DNA from 2 places in the Methylobacterium sp. J-118 genome. Region 2 is predicted to be linked to the other one. Evidence: predicted binding sites of a transcription regulator. Region 2 holds the regulator's gene; the other holds the start of a gene.

Region 1 (10,511 bases), 640 kb from region 2:
GTCTGGCTGCTGGCCCTGCTGGCGATGGCGGGGGTGTTCTTCCTGTTCGCCCTGGCGATCGGGGCGCTCCAGCTCAGTGGCAGCGCCGCCCGGGACGACATCACCAAGGGCATCGTCGACGCCTCGCCCGACGGGGCGCTGGTCGTCGAGGATGGCGGCCGGCTGATCTACGCGAACGAGGCCTATCTGCGGATCGCCGGCGGCGACACCTTCTCGAACCTCGTGCCCATGGAGCGCATCCTGGTCGGGCCGCCGGAGGTCTCCGAGGCGGTCTACCGCCTGTCTCAGGCCTCGCGCGACGCCCGGGCCCATACCGAGGAGGTCCGGATGTCGCCGCCGCTGGGCCCGGTCGCCGGCGAGCGCAGCTTCGGATGGTACCGGGTCTCGGTCCGGCCGCTCGCGCGCCCGCGCCGGGCCGCCTCGCTCTGGACGGTGGCCGACATCACCGCCGAGCGCGAGCGGCAGGAGAACGTCTTCCAGGAACTCCAGCACGCGATCGACTACCTGGACCACGCCCCGGCGGGCTTCCTGTCGATCGATCCGGCCGGCGCCATCGTCTACATGAACGCCACCCTGGCGGCCTGGCTCGGCTACGATCTGGCGAGCGTCGGCCACGGCGGCCCACACCTCACCGAGATCGCCCCGGAGGCGGATGTCCTCGTGCGCGCCGCCGGCCTGCCCGGGGAGGTCCGCACCGACCGCTTCGACCTCGACCTGCGCCGCCGCAACGGCCACACCCTGCCGGTGCGGCTCTACCACCGGATCGCCTTCGGCAAGGACGGCAAGCCCGGATCCTCCCGGACCTTCGTGATCAACCGCTCCGCCGGGGCCGAGACCGACGAGCCGCAGCGCGCCGCCGAGGTGCGCCTCGCCCGGTTCCTCAACAATTCGCCGATCGCCATCGCGACCCTCGACCGGACCGGGCGGATCGCCCGGGCCAACGCCTCGTTCACCCGGCTGTTCGGCACGGTCCCGCGCCAGGCCGAGGACGGCGCGCTCGACGGGGACGGCACGGCCCGGGCCGAGCCCAACGTCGCCGACTCGGTGACTGATCGCACCGCCCTGGAGGCCGGGCTCGCCCGCGCGGCGAGCGGCCGGACCGACCCCGAGCCGATCGAGGTCCAGCTCAACGGTCCGGGCGGCCGCTCGGCGCGGGTCTGGCTCAGCCCGGCCGACGGCGGCGACCCGGGGCAGAAGACCGACGAGGCCGAGCGGGTGATCCTGTACGCCCTCGACACCACGGCCCAGCGCCAGCTGGAGCAGCAGGTCGCCCAGGCCCAAAAGATGAACGCCGTGGGCCAGCTCGCGGGCGGCATCGCCCACGACTTCAACAACGTGCTGCAGGCGATCATCGGCTATTCGGACCTGCTGCTGGCGAGCCACCGGCCGACCGATCCGGCCTTCCAGGACATCATGCAGATCAAGCAGAACGCCAACCGGGCGGCGGGCCTCGTCCGCCAGCTCCTGGCGTTCTCCCGCCGCCAGACCCTGCGGCCGGAGGTGATGAATGTCGGGGAGGCGCTCTCGGAACTGACCCTCCTGCTCAAGCGCCTGCTCGGCGAGCGGGTCGCCCTGGAGCTGAAGCACGGCCGCGAGGTCTGGCCCGTGAAGGCCGACGTCAACCAGTTCGAGCAGGTGATCGTGAATCTCGCGGTCAACGCCCGGGATGCGATGCCGGAGGGCGGCAAGCTGGTGATCCGCACCGAGAACGTCACCGATCCGGGGCCGGCCTCGGCGGTCGAGGGGCGCGGCGGGGCACCGACGGGCGACCACGTGCTGATCGAGGTCCGCGACACCGGCCAGGGCATCCCCCCCGAGCTGATGGAGAAGATCTTCGAGCCGTTCTTCACCACCAAGGAGATCGGCAAGGGTACGGGGCTGGGGCTCTCGACGGTGTTCGGCATCGTCAAGCAATCCGGCGGCACCATCGACGTGCAATCGACGATGGGGTCGGGCACGGCCTTCCGCATCTACCTGCCGCGCCACGTCCCCGTGGCCGAGCCGGAGGAGGTGCCGCCGCCGGTCGCGGCCCTGCCGCGGACCGGACCGTTCACGGCGCCGGAGCAGGGCGGGCGCGGCGACGCCGGCGTGGCCGCCGGCGACCCGTCCGGCAAGCCCGACAGGCCCGCACCGCGCAAGCCCGCCGCCGACCATACGGGGCAGGGAATCATCCTGCTCGTGGAGGACGAGGATCCGGTGCGGGCGGTCAACAGCCGGGCCCTCTCGGCCCGCGGCTACACGGTGCTGGAGGCGGCCTCGGGCCTGGAAGCCCTGGCGATCGTCCGCGAGGGCGCCCAGCCGATCGACCTCGTGGTCTCCGACGTGGTCATGCCCGAGATGGACGGCCCGACACTCCTGCGGGAGGTGCGCAAGCACCAGCCCGACCTGAAGGTGATCTTCGTCTCCGGCTACGCCGAGGACGCCTTCCGCAAGAACCTGCCGGAGGGCGAGACCTTCAACTTCCTGCCCAAGCCGTTCAGCCTGAAGCAGCTCGTCGAGACCGTGAAGAAGACCATGGCCGATTGAGGGGGAGGGCGCAGGGCCGGGAACGGCCCGGCGCGGTTCGCCGCGGTGGAGAACCGGCGCATCGCCGGCATCGCGGCGACATCGCCATCGTCGCGCCCTTGCAAAAATAGAACAAAACGGGCACAAAGACGCGGTGTTGCCGCGCGTTGTGAATGGCGCCCAACCCCTTCATAAGGAGCCCGCCAGATGGCCCAGCCCGCATTGAAAGTGGCCGACATGCCCCCCGTGGACAAGGATAAGGACAAGGACAAGTCCAAGGCGATCGACGCCGCCCTGTCCCAGATCGAGCGCGCCTTCGGCAAGGGCTCGATCATGCGGCTCGGTAAGAACGACAAGGTGCAGGAGGTCGAGACGATCTCCACCGGCTCGCTGGGGCTCGACATCGCGCTCGGCGTCGGCGGCCTTCCCCGCGGACGGGTGGTCGAGATCTACGGCCCCGAATCGTCCGGCAAGACGACCCTGGCGCTCCACACCATCGCGGAAGCCCAGAAGAAGGGCGGCGTCTGCGCCTTCATCGACGCGGAGCACGCCCTCGACCCGGTCTATGCCCGCAAGCTCGGCGTCAATCTCGACGACCTGCTGATCTCCCAGCCCGACACGGGCGAGCAGGCCCTCGAGATCACCGACACGCTGGTGCGCTCCGGCGCCATCGACGTGCTGGTGGTCGATTCGGTGGCCGCGCTGACCCCGCGGGCCGAGATCGAGGGCGAGATGGGCGAGAGCCAGCCCGGCCTCCAGGCGCGGCTGATGAGCCAGGCCCTGCGAAAGCTCACCGGTTCGATCTCGCGCTCGAACTGCATGGTGATCTTCATCAACCAGATCCGGATGAAGATCGGCGTGATGTACGGCAGCCCGGAGACCACCACGGGCGGCAACGCCCTGAAGTTCTACGCCTCGGTGCGCCTCGACATTCGCCGCATCTCGACCCTGAAGGACCGCGACGAGGCGATCGGCAACCAGGTCCGCGTCAAGGTGGTGAAGAACAAGGTCGCCCCGCCGTTCAAGCAGGTCGAGTTCGACATCATGTTTGGCGAGGGCGTGTCGAAGGTCGGCGAGCTCATCGACCTCGGTGTGAAGGCCGGGATCGTCGAGAAGTCCGGGGCCTGGTTCTCGTACAACAGCCAGCGCCTCGGCCAGGGCCGCGAGAACTCGAAGGGCTTCCTGCGCGACAACCCGAAGATCGCAGCCGAGATCGAGACCTCGATCCGGCAGAACTCGGGACTCGTCGCCGAGAAGATCCTTGAGAACGCCGCGCCGACGCCGGACGAGCTCGACGAGGGCGAGGCTTAAGCCGCGCCGCCGCCAGTCCGAGAGGATCGCGGCAGAGTCAACGACGCGAACGCTATGCCGGCCCCGGAGCCTCTCCGGGGCCGTTTGCGTCAGACGCGTCCCGGTCCGCGCGCGCGCCGGTCACCGTGCTGCGCTCGCGATGACGGAGCGCGCGACATCCGGACCGTCACCGACGGCGCAAACGCGAAAGCCCCGCATCGCCGCGAGGCTTCCACCGATCGCTTCCCGAGAGCCTTCGCGGGACCAGAATGCATCGGGCCACCCGCGACCCGACCCCGTCCGGATCAGGCAGCTTCGCCGGCCTCAGCCTGGGCGGCCTCGCCTTCGACCAGCTTCCAGGTCTTGGTCTTCGAGAACGGACGGCACTCCTCGATGAACACCGTCTGCCCGACCTTGGCGACATTCGCCTCGTCATGGGCGTGGTAGTTCTTCGAGCGGCGCACGGTCTTCTTCATCACCGGGTGCGTGAAGCGGCGCTCCACCTTCACCACGATGGTCTTCTCGCCCTTGTCGCTGACGACGGTGCCCTGCAGGACGCGCTTCGGCATGATGTTCTCCTAAGCCCTTCGTCAGCTCTTGGCCGCCTGCAGCGTCTTCGAACGCTGCAGGGTGCGGACGCGGGCGATGTCGCGGCGAACCTCACGGACGCGGGCGACGTTCTCGAGCTGGCCGGTGGCCCCCTGGAAGCGCAGGTTGAACTGCTCCTTCTTGAGGTTCAGCAACTCGTCGTTCAACTGATCCGGCGACAACGCCTTGAGATCAGACACTCTCTGGGTCGACTTCACGATAGCCTCCGTTCAGTCGGCGATGCGTTGGACGACCCGCGTGCGGATCGGGAGCTTCGCGGCACCAAGGCGAAGCGCCTCCTTGGCGATGGCCTCGGCGACGCCGTCGACCTCGAACATGATCCGGCCGGGATGCACCCGGGCGGCCCAATAGTCCGGGGCGCCCTTGCCGGAGCCCATGCGGACCTCGGTCGGCTTCGAGGAGACCGGCACATCCGGGAACACCCGGATCCAGACGCGGCCCTGGCGCTTCATCTCGCGGGTGATCGCGCGGCGGGCCGCCTCGATCTGGCGGGCGGTGACGCGCTCGGGCTCCACCGCCTTCAGGCCGAACTGGCCGAAGTTCAGCTCGAAGCCGCCCTTGGCCGCACCGTGAATGCGGCCCTTGAACTGCTTGCGGAAGCGGGTCTTTTTCGGTTGCAGCATGGCTTCCTACCTTACGCGTGCTCGCGCTCGCGGCGTCCGCGCTCGCGGCCGCCCTCGCCATCGCGCTCGCGGCGCCCGCCGGAGCGGCCGCCCTCTTCCTGGGCCTTCTTGTCCTGGGCCATCGGGTCGTGCTCGAGGATCTCGCCCTTGAACACCCACACCTTGATGCCGCAGGTCCCGTAGGTCGTGAACGCCGTGGCGGTCCCGTAATCCACGTCCGCGCGCAGGGTGTGCAGCGGGACGCGGCCCTCGCGGTACCATTCCTGGCGGGCGATCTCGGCGCCGCCGAGACGGCCCGAGCAGTTGATCCGGATGCCCTCGGCGCCCAGACGCATCGCCGACTGGACGGCGCGCTTCATGGCCCGCCGGAAGGCGACGCGGCGCTCGAGCTGCTGGGCGATCGAGTCAGCCACCAGGGTGGCGTCGATCTCGGGCTTGCGCACCTCGACGATGTTGATGGTCACGTCGGCCTTGGTCATGGTGCCGACGAGCTTGCGCAGCTTCTCGATATCCGCGCCCTTCTTGCCGATCACCACGCCCGGACGGCCCGAGTGGATGGTGACGCGGCACTTCCGGTGCGGTCGCTCGATGACGATCTTGGAGACCGCCGCCTGCTTGAGCTGCTTCATGAGGGCGGCGCGGATCGCGACGTCCTCGTGCATGAGCTTCGCGTAGTCGCCCTTGGTGGCGAACCAGCGGGAATCCCAGGTCCGGTTGATACCGAGCCGGAGACCGATCGGATTGACTTTCTGGCCCATCAGATCCTCCTCAGGCCGCTTCGGCCTGGCGGACTTCGCGAACCACGATGGTGAGGTTCGAGAAGGGCTTCAGGATACGCGCGCCGCGGCCGCGGGCGCGGGCGTGAAAGCGCTTGAGAACCAGCGCCTTGCCCACGAAGGCCTGGGAGACGACGAGGTCGTCTACGTCCAGATCGTGGTTGTTCTCGGCGTTCGCGATGGCGCTCTCGAGGCACTTCTTGACCTCGGTGGAGATCCGCTTGCGCGAGAACTGCAGGTCGGCCAACGCGGTGTCGACCTTCTTGCCGCGGATCATCTGCGCCACGAGGTTGAGCTTCTGCGGGCTGACGCGCAGCATGCGCGCGACCGCCTTGGCCTCGTTCTCGGGGAGCGCGCGGGGGGTGGCTTGCTTGCCCATCTCAGCGCCTCTTCGCCTTCTTGTCGGCCGCGTGGCCCGGGAAGGTGCGGGTCGGCGAGAATTCGCCGAACTTGTGCCCGACCATTTCCTCGGTGACGTAGACCGGGATGTGCTTCTGCCCGTTGTGCACACCGAAGGTGAGCCCGACGAACTGCGGGAGGATCGTGGAGCGGCGGCTCCAGATCTTGATGACCTCGGAGCGCGAGGAGCCCCGCGCCGCCTCGGCCTTCTTGAAGAGGTAGCCGTCGACGAACGGCCCCTTCCAGAGAGAGCGTGCCATAGCGATTACTTCTTGCGGTTGTGGCGGCTGGACAGGATGAACACGTCGGTCCGCTTGTTGGACCGGGTCTTCTTCCCCTTGGTGGGCACGCCCCAGGGCGTGACCGGGTTGCGGCCGCCCGATGTGCGACCCTCGCCGCCGCCGTGCGGGTGATCCACCGGGTTCATAGCCACGCCGCGGTTATGCGGGCGCTTGCCGAGCCACCGGTTGCGCCCGGCCTTGCCGAGCGAGATGTTCATGTGGTCCGGGTTCGAGACCGCGCCCACGCTGGCGAAGCACTGGCCGTGGACCAGGCGCTGCTCGCCGGAATTCAGGCGGAGCGTCACGTAGCCCTGGTCGCGGCCCACGATCTGCGCGTAGTTGCCGGCCGAGCGGGCGATCGCGCCGCCCTTGCCGATCTTCAGCTCGATGTTGTGGACGATGGTGCCCACCGGCATCGAGCCGACCGGACCGGCATTGCCCGGCTTGATGTCGACACCCTCGCCGGCCACGACCTTGTCGCCCGGCTGCAGCCGCTGCGGGGCCAGGATGTAGCTCTGCTTCCCATCGGGGAAGTTGATCAGCGCGATGAACGCCGTGCGGTTCGGATCGTACTCGATCCGCTCCACGGTCGCGACGACACCGAGCTGCTCGCGACGCTTGAAGTCGACGTTGCGCAGCACGCGCTTGTGGCCACCGCCGCGGAAGCGGACGGTAATCCGGCCAAGGTTGTTCCGGCCGCCGGAGGACGACTTGCCCTCCGTCAGCGCCTTCACCGGCTTGCCCTTGTAGAGCTCACGGCGGTCGACGAGCACGAGCTGGCGCAGGCTCGGCGTGACCGGTTTGAATGTCTTCAAGGCCATCGGCTTGGATCCCTAAAACCCGTCCTCAGAGCCCGGTCGTGACGTCGATCGTGTGGCCCTCGGCCAGGGTCACAATCGCCTTCTTCACGTCGGAGCGCTGTCCGCGGAGTCCGCGGAAAATCTTCTTCTTTCCCTTGGTGACAAGGGTGTTCACGGCCGTGACCTTCACGTCGAACAGCTTCTCCACCGCCTCCTTGATCTGAGGCTTGGTCGCCTTGGGGGCGACCCGGAAGACAACCTTGTTCTGCTCGGTCAGGTTCGTCGCCTTCTCGGTGATGACCGGGGAGACGATGATGTCGTAGTGGCGCAGATCGGCACTCATTTGAAACGCTCCTCCAGCGCGTCGACGGCGGCCTTGGTCAGGACGAGCGTGTCGCGGCGCAGGATGTCGTAGACGTTGATGCCCTGCACGGGCAGCACGTCGATCTGCGGGATGGCGCGGGCGGCCCGGCCGAAGTTCACGTCGACCTCGGCACCGCCGATGATCAGCGCGTTGGAGAGGCCCATCTTGCCGAAGCGCTCGACGAGACCCTTGGTCTTGTGATCCTCGATCTTGATGTCGTCGACGACGATCAGGGTCGAGGCCTTGGCCTTGGCCGAGAGGGCGTGACGCAGAGCCAGCGCCCGGACCTTCTTGGGCAGGTCGTGGCTGTGGTCGCGAACGACCGGACCGAAGGCCCGGCCGCCGCCGCGGAACTGCGGAGCCGAGGCCGCGCCGTGGCGGGCGTTGCCGGTGCCCTTCTGCTTGTACAGCTTCTTGCGGGTCCGGTTCACAGCCGAGCGGTTCTTCACGGCATGGGTGCCGGCCCGGCGCTTGGCCAGCTGCCAGCGGACCATGCGCTGAAGGAGGTCGGCCCGCGGCTCAAGGCCGAAGATGTCCTCGTTCAGCTCGACCGAACCGGCGCCGGCGCCGTCGAGGGTGGTGATATCGAGCTTCATCAGGCGGTCTCCTCAGCCGCAGGGGCCTCGGGGGCAGTCTGGGCGGACTCGGGGGCAGCGCCGTTCTCACGGAACTTGCCCGGCAGCGGCACGTCGGCGGGGAGCTTGCGCTTCACCGCGTCGCGGATCTGGATCCAGCCGCCGGCGACGCCCGGAACCGCGCCCTCGACCAGGATCAGGCCGCGCTCGGGATCGGTGCGCACCACGCGCAGGTTCTGGGTCGTGACCCGCTCGACACCGAGGTGACCCGGCATCTTCTTGTTCTTGAAGGTCTTGCCCGGATCCTGACGGCCGCCGGTCGAACCGATCGACCGATGCGAGATCGAAACGCCGTGGGTGGCGCGCAAGCCGCCGAAGTTCCAGCGCTTGATGCCGCCCGCGAAGCCCTTACCGGTGGTGGTGCCGGTGACATCCACGAACTGGCCGGGGATGAAGTGGTCCGCGGTGATCTCCGCGCCGACCGGGATCAGCGCGTCCTCTGACACGCGGAACTCGGCCAGCTTCTTCTTCGGCTCGACCTTGGCGACCGCGAATCGGCCCCGCTCGGCGGCCGAGACGTTCTTGACCTTGGCCTTGCCGACGCCGACCTGCAGCGCGACATAGCCGTTCTTCTCGACGGTGCGGTGGGCAACCACCTGGCATTGATCGATCTTGAGCACGGTGACGGGGACATGTTCCCCCGCGTCCGTAAAGACGCGGGTCATCCCGACCTTCTGTGCGATGACGCCTGAGCGCATAGGTGTCTCCCTCGCGCGATGAAACGGTAAGCTCTAAGTCCCGGCGGGACTCAGAGCTTGATCTCCACGTCCACGCCGGCGGCGAGGTCGAGCTTCATCAGCGCGTCCACGGTCTGCGGCGTCGGATCGACGATATCGAGCACACGCTTGTGCGTGCGCATCTCGAACTGCTCGCGCGACTTCTTGTCGATGTGCGGCGAGCGGTTGACGGTGAACTTCTCGATATGCGTCGGAAGCGGGATCGGGCCCCGGATGGTCGCGCCGGTGCGCCGGGCCGTGGAGACGATCTCCTTGGTCGACGCATCGAGGATGCGGTGATCGAACGCCTTCAGGCGGATGCGGATGTTCTGACCGTTCATGTTCCTGGAACCTTGAGAGGGACGGCGGGGAGTGCGGAGGCAAGCCCCCGCCGCGCCCTGCTAAGGATGCTTCTCTGCTATCAATCGTTGATGGCGGCGACGACGCCGGCGCCGACGGTGCGGCCGCCCTCGCGGATGGCGAAGCGCAGCTTCTCCTCCATGGCCACCGGCACGATCAGCACCACGTCCATGGTCACGTTGTCGCCCGGCATCACCATCTCGGTGCCCTCCGGCAGGGTCACGATCCCGGTCACGTCCGTCGTGCGGAAGTAGAATTGCGGCCGGTAGTTCGTGAAGAACGGCGTGTGCCGCCCGCCCTCTTCCTTGGTCAGGATGTAGGCCTCGGCCTTGAACTTGGCGTGCGGCTTCACCGAACCCGGCTTGCACACGACCTGGCCGCGCTCCACGTCCTCGCGCTTCGTGCCGCGCAGCAGCACGCCGACGTTGTCGCCCGCCTGGCCCTGGTCGAGCAGCTTGCGGAACATCTCCACGCCGGTCACCGTCGTGGTCTGCGTGTCGCGGATGCCGACGATCTCCACCGTCTCGCCGACCTTCACGATCCCGCGCTCGACCCGGCCCGTCACCACCGTGCCGCGCCCCGAGATCGAGAACACGTCCTCGATCGGCATCAGGAACGGCAGGTCGATCGGCCGCTCCGGCTGCGGGATGTAGCTGTCGACGGTGGCCATCAGCGCCAGCACCGCCTCCTTGCCGATCTTGGGCTCCTTGTCCTCCAGCGCCATCAGCGCCGAGCCCTTGGTGATCGGGATGTCGTCGCCCGGGAAGTCGTACTTCGACAGGAGCTCGCGCACCTCGAGCTCGACCAGCTCCAGCAGCTCCTCGTCGTCGACCATGTCGACCTTGTTGAGGAACACCACCAGCGCCGGGACGCCGACCTGGCGGGCCAGCAGGATGTGCTCGCGGGTCTGCGGCATCGGGCCGTCGGCCGCCGACACCACCAGGATCGCGCCGTCCATCTGCGCCGCCCCGGTGATCATGTTCTTCACGTAGTCGGCGTGGCCGGGGCAATCGACGTGGGCGTAGTGCCGGTTGGCCGTCTCGTACTCCACGTGCGCCGTCGAGATCGTGATCCCGCGCGCCTTCTCCTCCGGCGCCTTGTCGATCTGGTCGTAGGCCGTGAACGTCGCCCCGCCCGTCTCGGCCAGGACCTT
Region 2 (10,511 bases):
GCCGCCATGGGCGGGGCCCCACAGGCAGGCGATGCCGGCCGCGATGCAGGCGAAGGGGTTGGCGCCCGAGGAGCCCGCCAGACGCACCGTCGAGGTCGAGGCGTTCTGCTCGTGGTCGGCATGCAGGATGAAGATCTTGTCCAGCGCCCGGGCGAAGACCGGGTTGACCTCGTATTCCTCGCACGGCACCGCGTAACACATCCGCAGGAAGTTCGAGGTGTAGTCGAGATCGTTCTTCGGATAGACGAAGGGCTGGCCGATCGAGTATTTATAAGCCATCGCCGCCAGTGTCGGCATCTTGGCGATCATGCGGATCGACGCGATCATCCGCTGGCTCTCGTCGGTGATGTCGGTCGAGTCGTGGTAGAAGGCCGAGAGCGCCCCCACCGAGGCGACCATCACGGCCATCGGGTGCGCGTCGCGCCGGAAGCCGGTGAAGAACCGGTTCATCTGGTCGTGCACCATGGTGTGGCGCGTGACCCGGTAGTCGAAATCGGCCTTCTGGGCGGCGGTCGGCAGGCTGCCGAACAGCATCAGGTAGCAGGTCTCGAGGAAGTCGCCCTTCTCGGCGAGCTGCTCGATCGGGTAGCCGCGGTAGAGCAGCACGCCCTCGTCGCCGTCGATGTAGGTGATCTTCGATTCGCAACTCGCCGTCGAGGTGAAGCCCGGGTCGAAGGTGAAGGCGCCGGTCTGGGCGTAGAGCTTGCCGATATCGATGACGTCCGGCCCGATCGTCCCGGATTTCACCGGCAGCGCGATCGACTTGCCGTCCACGGTGATGGTGCTGGGTGCGCTCATGGATCGTGGACCCTTCTGTGGCGACGTGGCGGATGCCGGCCTCGGGCTGCCCGAGCCGGTCCCGGGGGCCTGAGCACCGCGCCGTATGCTGCGGGTGCTCACTGTCATGGGTTACCCAAACGGCACTGCAGCAGCAACGGGGTCGGTGACAACCGGACCCCGACGCCAAGCGAATTCGACCAAGCGAAATCCGGGCCGAAGGCCGCAGGTCCCATCCCGCACGCCGCGGAGACCCTCAGCCCTGCGGCGCTTGATCGCCGAGGCGGGCCAGGGTCTCGTCCCGGCCGAGCACCGCCATGACGTCGAACAGGGGCGGGGAGGTGGTCCGCCCCGTGAGCGCCGCCCGCAGGGGCTGGGCCACCTGCCCGAGCTTGCAGCCGGCCGTCTCGGCGTAGTGGCGCACGGCGTCCTCGGTCGAGGCCGCGCTCCAGTCGGACACCGCTTCGAGCACCGGGCGCACCCCGGCGAGGCGGGCGCGGCCCTCGTCGGAGAGGAGGGCGCGGGCCTTGTCGTCCAGCGTCAGGGGGCGCTGCGCGGTGAGATAATAGGCGCTGTCGAGGAGCTCGATCAGGGTCTTGGCCCGCTCCTTCAGGCCCGGCATGGCCTGGGTGAGCTTGTCCTTCAGCTCCGGCCGCAGGGGCGCCGCGAGGCCGCGCTCGGGCCCGACATTCGGCAGGATCGTCTCGATCGCCGCCACGAGGTCGGCATCGGCGCTGGAGCGGATGTAGAGCCCGTTGAGGTTGGCGAGCTTGGCGAAGTCGAACCGCGCCGCCGAGCGCCCCACCGACCCCAGATCGAAGGCCGAGACCATCTCCTCGGTGGAGAACACCTCCTGGTCGCCGTGGCTCCAGCCGAGCCGCACGAGGTAGTTGCGCAGGGCCGCCGGCAGGTAGCCGAGGTCGCGATAGGCCTCGACGCCGAGCGCCCCGTGGCGCTTCGACAGCTTCGCCCCGTCGGCCCCGTGGATCAGCGGGATATGGGCCATCTTCGGGATCGCCCAGCCCAGGGCCGAGAAGATCTGGCTCTGGCGCGCCGCGTTGGTGAGGTGGTCGTCGCCGCGGATGATCTGGGTGACGCCCATGTCGTGGTCGTCGACCACCACGGCGAGCATGTAGGTGGGCGTGCCGTCCGAGCGCAGAAGCACGAGGTCGTCCAGATCCTTGTTGGCCCAGGTCACCCGGCCCTGGACGGCGTCCTCCACCACGGTCTCGCCCTCCTGGGGCGCCCGCAGGCGGATCACCGGCTTGACCCCGGCGGGGGCCTCGGCCGGGTCGCGGTCGCGCCAGCGCCCGTCGTAGCGGGGCGCACGACCCTCGGCCCGGGCGGTCTCGCGCATCTGCGTGAGTTCCTCGGCGGTGGCGTAGCAATGATAGGCGCGGCCCGCGGCCAGCAGTTCCTCGGCCACCGCCCGGTGGCGCTCGGCCCGGGCGAACTGGAAGATCACGTCCCCGTCCCAATCGAGGCCGAGCCAGGTGAGGCCGTCGAGGATCGCGTCGATCGCGCCCTTGGTGGAGCGCTCCCGGTCGGTATCCTCGATGCGCAGCAGCATCCGGCCGCCCGTGTGGCGGGCATAGAGCCAGTTGAACAAAGCCGTGCGGGCCCCGCCGATATGCAGGTAGCCGGTGGGCGAGGGGGCGAAGCGCGTGACGACGGCTGAGGACATCGGTCCGGTGTGTTCGGGGGCGGGTCGGGAGGGGGCGCGAGGCGCGGCGCGGGGCTCGACACGGCGCCCTAGCACGAAGCGCCGGCTGTAGCACGGGCCGCCGGATGGGTTAAGAATCGGGCCGGGAATCGCTGGGCCGGCGTCGACAGATCGCGCGGATCGGGGCGGCGGCAATGCGGCGGATCGGCGCGAGGCTGGCGGGGGGCGTGCTGACGCGGGCCACCCCGCGCGCGGCGGCGCTCCCGGCGCTGCGCGACTGGGCCGCCGCGGGCCTCGCCCGGGAGGCCGAGCAGCGCCGCCTGTTCCCCTGGCTGGCGGTGGCCTTCGGCGCCGGGATCCTGGTCTATTTCGCGGCGGCGGACGGCGAGCCGGTCCTGGCCGCCCCGCTGATCGGGGCCGCCCTCGCCCTGGCGCCGGTGCCGGTCCTGGGCGCGCGGCCGGCGGCCCTGGCCCTGGCCCTGGCGGCGGCGGCCGCGTTCCTGGGCTTCGCGGCGGCGACCTGGCGGGTCGCGCAGGTGGACGCGCCGATCCTGGCCCGGACCACCATCGGGCCGCTCACCGGCATGGTCGAGGCGCTGGACGAGCGCGAGGTCGGCGCCCGGCTGGTGATCCGGGTGGAGAGTTTTGCCGGGCTCGCGCCGGAGCTGCGGCCGGCCCGGGTGCGGGTCTCGTTCCGCAAGACGCCGATCCCGCGGCCCGGGGAGTCCATCGCGGCGACCGCCCGGTTGCTGCCACCCCCGGAGGCGGCCCGGCCGGGGGGCTACGACTTCGCCCGGGACGCCTATTTCCAGGGCATCGGCGCGGTGGGCTCCCTGGTCGGCGCGGTCACGGTCCGGGCACCCGTGGAGCCGCCGCCCCTGCGCCTGCGCCTCGCCGCCCTGCTGGACGAGGCCCGCAACGCGCTGACCCGCCGGATCGCGGGGGCCGAGGGCGGCCAGGCGGGGGCGGTGGCGGCCGCCCTGGTGACGGGCAAGCGCGGGCTGATCGGCCCGGCCACCAACGATGCGCTGCGCGCCGCCGGCATCTACCACGTGGTCTCGATCTCGGGTCTCCACATGGTGCTGGCCGCCGGCGTCGTCTTCTGGCTGGTCCGGGCCGCCCTCGCCCTGGTCCCCCATTGCGCGCTGTTCTGGCCGATCAAGAAGATCGCAGCCGGCTTCGCCATGGTGGGGGTGAGCGCCTACTGCGCCTTCTCGGGCTGGGACATCGCCGCCGAGCGCTCGCTGATCATGACCCTGATCATGCTGGGCGCGATCCTCGCCGACCGGCCGGCCCTGTCGATGCGCAACCTCGCGCTGGCCGCCCTGATCGCCCTGGCGCGGGAGCCCGAAGGCCTGCTCGGCCCCAGCTTCCAGATGTCGTTCGGGGCGGTGGCCGGGCTGATCGCCTGCGCGCGGCTGATCGACGGGCGCCTCTTCGTCCGGCCCGGGGCGGGGCGGATCGGCCGGCTCGTCGGCACCGGGCTGTCGGCGGTCACCGGCACCCTGGCGACGACCCTGGTGGCGCAGGTCGCCACCGCGCCCTTCGCCACCTACCATTTCCAGACGGTCCAGCCGTTCGGCCTCGTCGGCAACGCACTGACCCTGCCGCTGGTCTCGCTGGTGGTGATGCCGTCCGCGGTCATCGGGATCCTGGCCTATCCCTTCGCCCTCGACCGGCCGGTCTGGTGGCTGATGGGGCAGGCGGTCGGCGGCATGCTGGCGATCTCCGCGTGGATCGCCGGGTTCGAGCGGGCGACCGTGGTGCTGCCGGCCTTCGGCACCGGCGCCCTGGCCGCGATGACGGCGGGCCTGCTGCTGGCGACGCTCCCGGCCTCGCGGCTGCGCTGGCTCGCCGTGCCGCCCCTCCTGCTCGGGCTCGGCCTCGCGGCCCTTCCGGACCGGCAGGACCTCTACGTCGACCGGCAGGGCTGGGGCGCGGCGGTGCGGGGGCCGGACGGCCGCCTGGCCGCCCTCGGCAGCCCCTCCGGCTTCGTGCTGGAACAATGGCTGAAGGCGGATGGCGACGGGCGCCGGCCCGACCGGGCGGCCAGAGCGGGGCCCGGCGGCCGCTGCGACCGGCTCGGCTGTACGACGCTTCTGCCGGACGGACGGGCGGTGGCCCTGATCCGGGACCGGCGCGCCTTCCCCGAGGATTGCGCCCGGGCCGCGGTGGTGATCACGAGTCTCACGGCGCCGCCGACCTGCACGGGGCCGCTGGTGATCGACCGCCGGGTCCTGGCGGCGCACGGCGCCGTCGCCCTGCGCGTCGACGGGGGCGGGTTCACGATGCGCGCGGCCCGCGGCGACGGACGGTCGCTGCCCTGGCGTCCGCGGGCGGCACCGCCGGCCGGCTCCGAGCCGGGGGCGGATCCCCCCGCCGAGGGAACCGGCGGCATGGCCTCATCCGAAGTGCCGCAAGCCCCGGCCGACGCCCCGGCGGAACCGCTTCAGTAGCGGCGCACGAGGCTGACGAGCCGGCCCTGGATCTGGACCCGGTCGGGACCGAGCACGCGGGTCTCATAGGCCGGGTTGGCGGCCTCGAGGGCGATCGAGGAGCCGCGGCGCCGCAGGCGCTTGAGCGTCGCCTCCTCGTCGTCGATCAGCGCCACGATGATGTCGCCGGTATTGGCGGTGTCCTGCTTGCGGATCACCACGAGGTCGCCGTCGAGGATTCCGGCCTCGACCATCGAATCGCCGCGCACCTCCAGGGCGTAGTGCTCGCCCCCGGCCAGGAAGTCCGGGGAGAGGGTGATGGCGTGGCTCTGGTTCTGGATCGCCGAGACCGGCGTACCCGCCGCGATCCGGCCCATCACGGGGATCGAGATGGCCCGGCCGCCGTCGTCGATCATCCGGGTCGCCGCCGGCTGGGACGGCTGGGACGGCTGCCTGGACTTGCCGCCCTCGACCACGCTCGGGGTGAAGCGGCGCGGCTCGGGGGCGGGGGCCGGGGTCGGCGACTGGTGCAGGCTCTCGGGGATGCGGATCACCTCGATGGCGCGCGCCCGGTTCGGGAGGCGGCGCAGGAAACCGCGCTCCTCCAGGGCCGTGATCAGCCGGTGGATGCCCGATTTCGACTTCAGGTCGAGGGCGTCCTTCATCTCGTCGAAGGACGGGGGAACGCCGCATTCCTGCATGCGGCTCTGGATGAACCGCAGAAGGTCCAGCTGCTTGCGCGTGAGCATCGAAGGGGGCCTCGCGGCTTGGCGGACCGCCCCGGGGCGGCCGCTGAAACAAATCGCGAACACGTTAAACGTTCCGCAAGTGTTCCGCAAGCGTAATACGGCCACGCTCGTGTCCCGGCGGCAGAGGCGGGGCACAAACGCATTGACGGCACAAGCGGAGCCGTTTCAATGCACCCGGGCGCCCCGCCGGACAAGACCGGCGGCTCCGGCGGCGGGTCGGTATCGGGCTGGGAATGACGAGGATGCGACAGCTCGCGGCGCCAGGGTCCATCCGTTTCGCCCTGGGCGTCGCCCTCCTGGGCTCGGCACTCGCCGGCTGCACCACCGGCTTCTCGTACATCTCGCGGAACTACGTGGCGCTCACCCCCCAGGTGGTGACGATCGGCTGCAAGGAGCCCTACGAGGTCTACGACAACCGGCAGCTGCGCCGGATGCTGATCGTCTCGAACGCCCTGCGCGAATATGCCGGCTGCAACCTGAGCGAGGTCCGGATCGATCCCGAGCCGGAGGCGACCCGGGTCAAGCGCTTCCGCACCGCCGCCCGCGCCTATCTCGACGAGACCGTGCGGGAGGAGTGCCGGGTCACCGGCGAGACCGTGTTCGATCCGCTGAAGACCGAGTTCGCCTATGCCTGCGACGCGCCGGTCGAGAGGCGGGGCACGGTGGTGCCGCGCCTGCCCGGCCGCAATCCGGGCCCCGCCCAGCGCTGATCCGCCGGGCCGGAGGGGTCCGGCGTCCCTGACCCGCCGGCCGGGACACCGGTGCCGGGGGGATGCGTCAGGCATCCGGCTTCGGGAAGGTGCGCTCGGTGGCGTCGCCGGCCGCCGCCAGCAGGGCGCGCGCGAAGGCCCGGGCCTCGGCCCGGTCCAGCACGATCGCGGCGGTGACCGGCCCGCCCCCGAGATCCGACAGGGCGAGTTCCAGCCGCACCCCCTCGGGCACGGCGCTCGCCTGCAGGCTCCAGCCCGGCCCCCGTTCCGCGCTCTCCGCCATCGCTCAACCCTCCCGGTGCGCCCCGGGAAAACGCCGCAGGCTCCCGCCGGAACTGCCCCGGCCCGGGACTGTTCCCGAGCCGTGCCAAGCGCTTCCCTGCCCCGCCTCGCGGCGTTCCTCAAGACTGCGGGCCCCGGACTCGTGGTGATGCTCGCCGACACCGATGTCGGAAGCCTCATCACGGCGGCCCAGAGCGGCGCCCGTTGGGGCTACTCGCTGCTGCTCCTGCAGATCCTGCTGGTGCCGATCCTCTACGTCGTCCAGGAGCTGACGGTGCGGCTCGGGACCGCCACCGGCCGCGGCCACGGCGAGCTGATCCGGGCGCATTACGGGCCGGTCTGGGCCTGGATTTCCTTTGGCGGCCTCGTGGTCGCCGGGATCGGCGCCATCGTCACGGAATTCTCCGGCATCGCCGGCATCGGCGACCTGTTCGGGGTGCCGCGGCTCGTGAGCCTCGGCCTGCCGGCCGCCCTGCTGCTCGGCCTCGTGTTCACCGGGAGCTACCGGCGGGTCGAGAGGGTGGCGATCGCGGTCGGCCTGTTCGAGCTGGTCTTCATCGGGCTCGCCGTGGCGGCGCGGCCGGATCCGGGGGCGATCGTGGCATCCTTCGCCCACATGCCGCTCGGCGACGGCCAGTACCGAGTCCTGATCGCCGCCAATATCGGCGCGGTGATCATGCCGTGGATGATCTTCTACCAGCAATCGGCGATCGTCGACAAAGGCCTCGGCTGGGACCACGCCAGGCGCTCGCGGCTCGACACGCTCCTGGGCGCGGTGATCTCGCAATGCGTGATGGGCGCGATCCTGATCGCGGCGGCCGCCACGATCGGCAAGGCCGGGCAGGGCACGAAGGACGGTCTGCAGACCGTGGGCGACCTCGCGGGGGCCTTCACGCCGGCCCTCGGGCCGTGGCTCGGTCAGGTGGTGTTCGGGGTCGGGATCATCGCGGCGGCCTTCGTGGCGCTGAACGTCGTGGCCCTGGCCCTCGCCTGGGGTTTTGGCGATGTGACGGGCAAGCCGCATTCCCTGGAGCAATCGCCCCGGGAGGCGCCGGCCTTCTACGGCGCCTTCGCGCTGGTGGTGGCGGCCGGCGCGGTGTCCGTGCAGCTCGTGCCGAATCTCGTGGCGCTCAACATCGCGGTCGAGGTGATGAACGCCCTGCTCCTGCCGCTCGCGCTCGGCCTCCTCATCCTGCTCGCCACCCGGGCCCTGCCGGAGGGGAAGCGCGTGGACGGCGCCTACAAGTGGGTGGTCTACGCCGTCTCGGGCCTCACGATCGCCTTCGCGATGGTCGGCGTGCTCGACGGGATCGGCCTGCTCTGACCCGATTGACGCGGGCGGCGCGATGATGTCTCCCGCGGGCTCCGATCAGGTGGAGTCGAGACATGCAAGAGATCTGGTTCCGTACGGGCGAGGCCACGGTGCTGGCGGCCGAGGGCCAGTACACCGACGCCATGCCGGAGGTGCTGATCGGTTCCGTGCGCGGGCCGGTGGGCCAGGCCTTCGCCTCGATGATGGGGCAGGTCCAGGGCCACACCCGGATGTTCGTGGTGCGCGACCTCAATCAGCTGGTGCGCCCGGCCACGATGATGACCACCAAGGTCACGATCCACACGGCCGAGTATGCCGAGCTCCTCGGCGGCGTGGTCCAGGCGGCCACCGGCGACGCGATCGTGGACTGCATCATCGAGGGCATCCTGCCCAAGGACGGCCTCGACGAGCTGTGCATGATCATCATGATCTGGCTCGATCAGCGCTGCGCCGAGGACGACAACCTCGACCAGAAGGACCTCTACAGGACCAACTACGAGGCGACGAAGCTCGCCATCGCCCGCGCCCTCAAGGGCGAGCCGACGGTGGACGAGCTGATCGCCAATCGGAAGACCGTGAAGCATTACGCGCTGGACGGCGTGATCGAGTACTGATCAGCCCTGCGCAACGGGCGTGTGGACGTAGAGGTCGGCCACCGCGCAGTCGAGGCCGAAGCCGGGGAGGACCAGACGGTCGTCCCCGGTCAGGCGGGTGCGGGTCCAGGTCTCTCGGGTTCGCGCCGATAGGGTCAGGGCGGGGCTCTTCAGCTCGATCAGGAGCACGGCCTCGCACAGCGGCAGGGCTTCGTAGCCGGCGCACTTGACGTCGATCTTCTTCTGGCGCGTGCCGGGAAGCCTGCGGTGGTCGCTCGGAGACAGGATCTCGGCGGCCAAGTAGCAGCGCTCGACAGCATTCAATCCGGCCTCGATGTCGGCCAGATCGAGAACCGCAACGTCGGGCACGTAGATATGGCCCTCGCGAACCGGCCATAGGTCGATGGCGGGATTCTGCAGGGTAACGCGTGGTGAGCCTATCCGCCTGAGGCCGCCGTCGAGAAATCGCTGCAAGGCGCTGGCAATGAACTGATGAACGAGGTTGGGTTGGGCCTGCATCACGATCTGGCCCCCGATGAGTTCCCATTTCTCCTCATCAGGCCGCGTCTCGATGAAGTCCCAGAATCCTTGGTGGGGATCGGTCCTGTCGACGGGCGGAGTCTCGAGAATCGTCATGGGATCATCGTGGGCAGCCCGGGCCAAGTCGACGCAGATCGAGGATCCCGCCGGCGCTCCACTCGGTCAAGGGCGCGTCATCCCGGCGGGATGCGCCCCACCGAGCACAGGGTGCGCATCGTGGTGCTGCCCGGGTCGGTGTAGCAGGAGGCCGACCAGCCGCTCTGCTGGATGAACGACTTGCGCCGCTCCGACAGGGACGTCCGGTAGGCGTTGGCGATGATCGGCTCGACGGTCGCGGCCGGTTCGCCGATCAGGATCTCGGAGGCCGCCGACAGGTCGTGGAAGAAGGTCGCCGAGGGGGCGGGCTCGGCGGAGGTCGCCTGCACGATCGGCTCGGCCCGGCAGGTCACGTCGAACTTGATCGGGCCGGCGAGGCGGATGTCGATGCTCGGGCCGGCCCGCTTGCCGACCCTGCCTCCGATGGCCCCCGCGATCTGGCGGGCGAGGTCGTCGCAGGGATCGGCCCGGGCGGCCGATCCCAGGAGCGGCAGGCAGGCCAGGGCGGCGAGGAGGCGTGGAACGGTCAGGCTCGGCATGGCGGCACTCTACCCGCGGCGCGGCGCCTGTCGAGGTCAGGCCCGCATCTGGGCGAAGCTCGCGAGCCAGGCCGGCGCGACCCGCATCCCCGCCGGCACCAGCGCGTCCGGCGGCGGCCGGCGCACGCAATCCTCCAGATAGGCCAGGGATTCCTCAAGCACCGTGCCGGTGAACGGCTTGGCGATCACCGCCGTCGCCCCCGCCATGTCGTCGCTGAGCGCCCGGGCGTTGGCGGTCATGAACGCGGCCGTGATGCCGCCGAGATCGCGCACCGCATGCGCCACGTCGAGACCCGAGGAGCCGTCCCCGAGGCGCAGGTCGATGAGGACCAGTTCGGGCCGGGTCTCGTGGACGAGGGCGATGGCCTCGCCCGCGGTCATCGCCGTCCCCACGACGCTGTGGCCGGCCTCCTCCAGCATCATCTCGATCTGCATCAGGATGAGGGCTTCGTCCTCGACGACGAGGATCCGCAGCGGCTCGGTCACGGGGCCTCCAGACCGCCGGCCATCTCGCGCGGCAGGCGTATGCTGACGATCGTGCCCGGATCATTGGTCATCCAGGCGATGCTGGCATTGAGCTGGCGGCAGAGCGTGCCGATCAGGCGCTTTCCGAAGGAGCGCTGCTCCATCGCCTGGACCGGCATGCCGACGCCGTCATCGGCGATCTTGATGGTGACATGCGTGCCGTCCGGCGCCACCGTCACCGAGAGCCGCCCCGGGCGGTCGTCCGGGAAGGCGTGCTTGAGGGCGTTGGTGATCAACTCGTTCATCATCAACGCCACCGGCGGCGCCTTGGCGACCGGGATCTCCACGGT

Evidence for each region. Region 2 encodes LexA, which represses DNA repair genes until DNA is damaged. Its sites were predicted from a motif close to TGTTCNNNNTGTGTTCNG; they were not measured.
Region 1: a site for LexA is predicted at 2,634-2,651, ahead of recA (recombinase RecA). Genes of this name have one in related genera too.

Annotation. Positions count from the first base shown of each region.
Region 1 is NZ_JBYQFA010000001.1:4,420,266-4,430,776, forward strand. It holds gene cckA (cell cycle histidine kinase CckA) at 1-2,526, shown strand, start outside; gene recA (recombinase RecA) at 2,743-3,816, shown strand; gene rpsQ (30S ribosomal protein S17) at 4,101-4,364, opposite strand; gene rpmC (50S ribosomal protein L29) at 4,386-4,601, opposite strand; gene rplP (50S ribosomal protein L16) at 4,614-5,027, opposite strand; gene rpsC (30S ribosomal protein S3) at 5,039-5,785, opposite strand; gene rplV (50S ribosomal protein L22) at 5,796-6,182, opposite strand; gene rpsS (30S ribosomal protein S19) at 6,184-6,462, opposite strand; gene rplB (50S ribosomal protein L2) at 6,468-7,304, opposite strand; gene AC3IF3_RS21665 (50S ribosomal protein L23) at 7,330-7,626, opposite strand; gene rplD (50S ribosomal protein L4) at 7,623-8,243, opposite strand; gene rplC (50S ribosomal protein L3) at 8,243-8,980, opposite strand; gene rpsJ (30S ribosomal protein S10) at 9,031-9,339, opposite strand; gene tuf (elongation factor Tu) at 9,420-10,511, opposite strand, start outside.
Region 2 is NZ_JBYQFA010000001.1:5,055,758-5,066,268, forward strand. It holds gene gltA (citrate synthase) at 1-798, opposite strand, end outside; gene gltX (glutamate--tRNA ligase) at 1,034-2,461, opposite strand; gene AC3IF3_RS24775 (ComEC/Rec2 family competence protein) at 2,635-4,896, shown strand; gene lexA (transcriptional repressor LexA) at 4,890-5,624, opposite strand; gene AC3IF3_RS24785 (hypothetical protein) at 5,867-6,334, shown strand; gene AC3IF3_RS24790 (hypothetical protein) at 6,402-6,617, opposite strand; gene AC3IF3_RS24795 (NRAMP family divalent metal transporter) at 6,699-7,940, shown strand; gene fae (formaldehyde-activating enzyme) at 8,003-8,542, shown strand; gene AC3IF3_RS24805 (Uma2 family endonuclease) at 8,543-9,157, opposite strand; gene AC3IF3_RS24810 (hypothetical protein) at 9,235-9,696, opposite strand; gene AC3IF3_RS24815 (response regulator) at 9,733-10,182, opposite strand; gene AC3IF3_RS24820 (histidine kinase dimerization/phosphoacceptor domain -containing protein) at 10,179-10,511, opposite strand, start outside.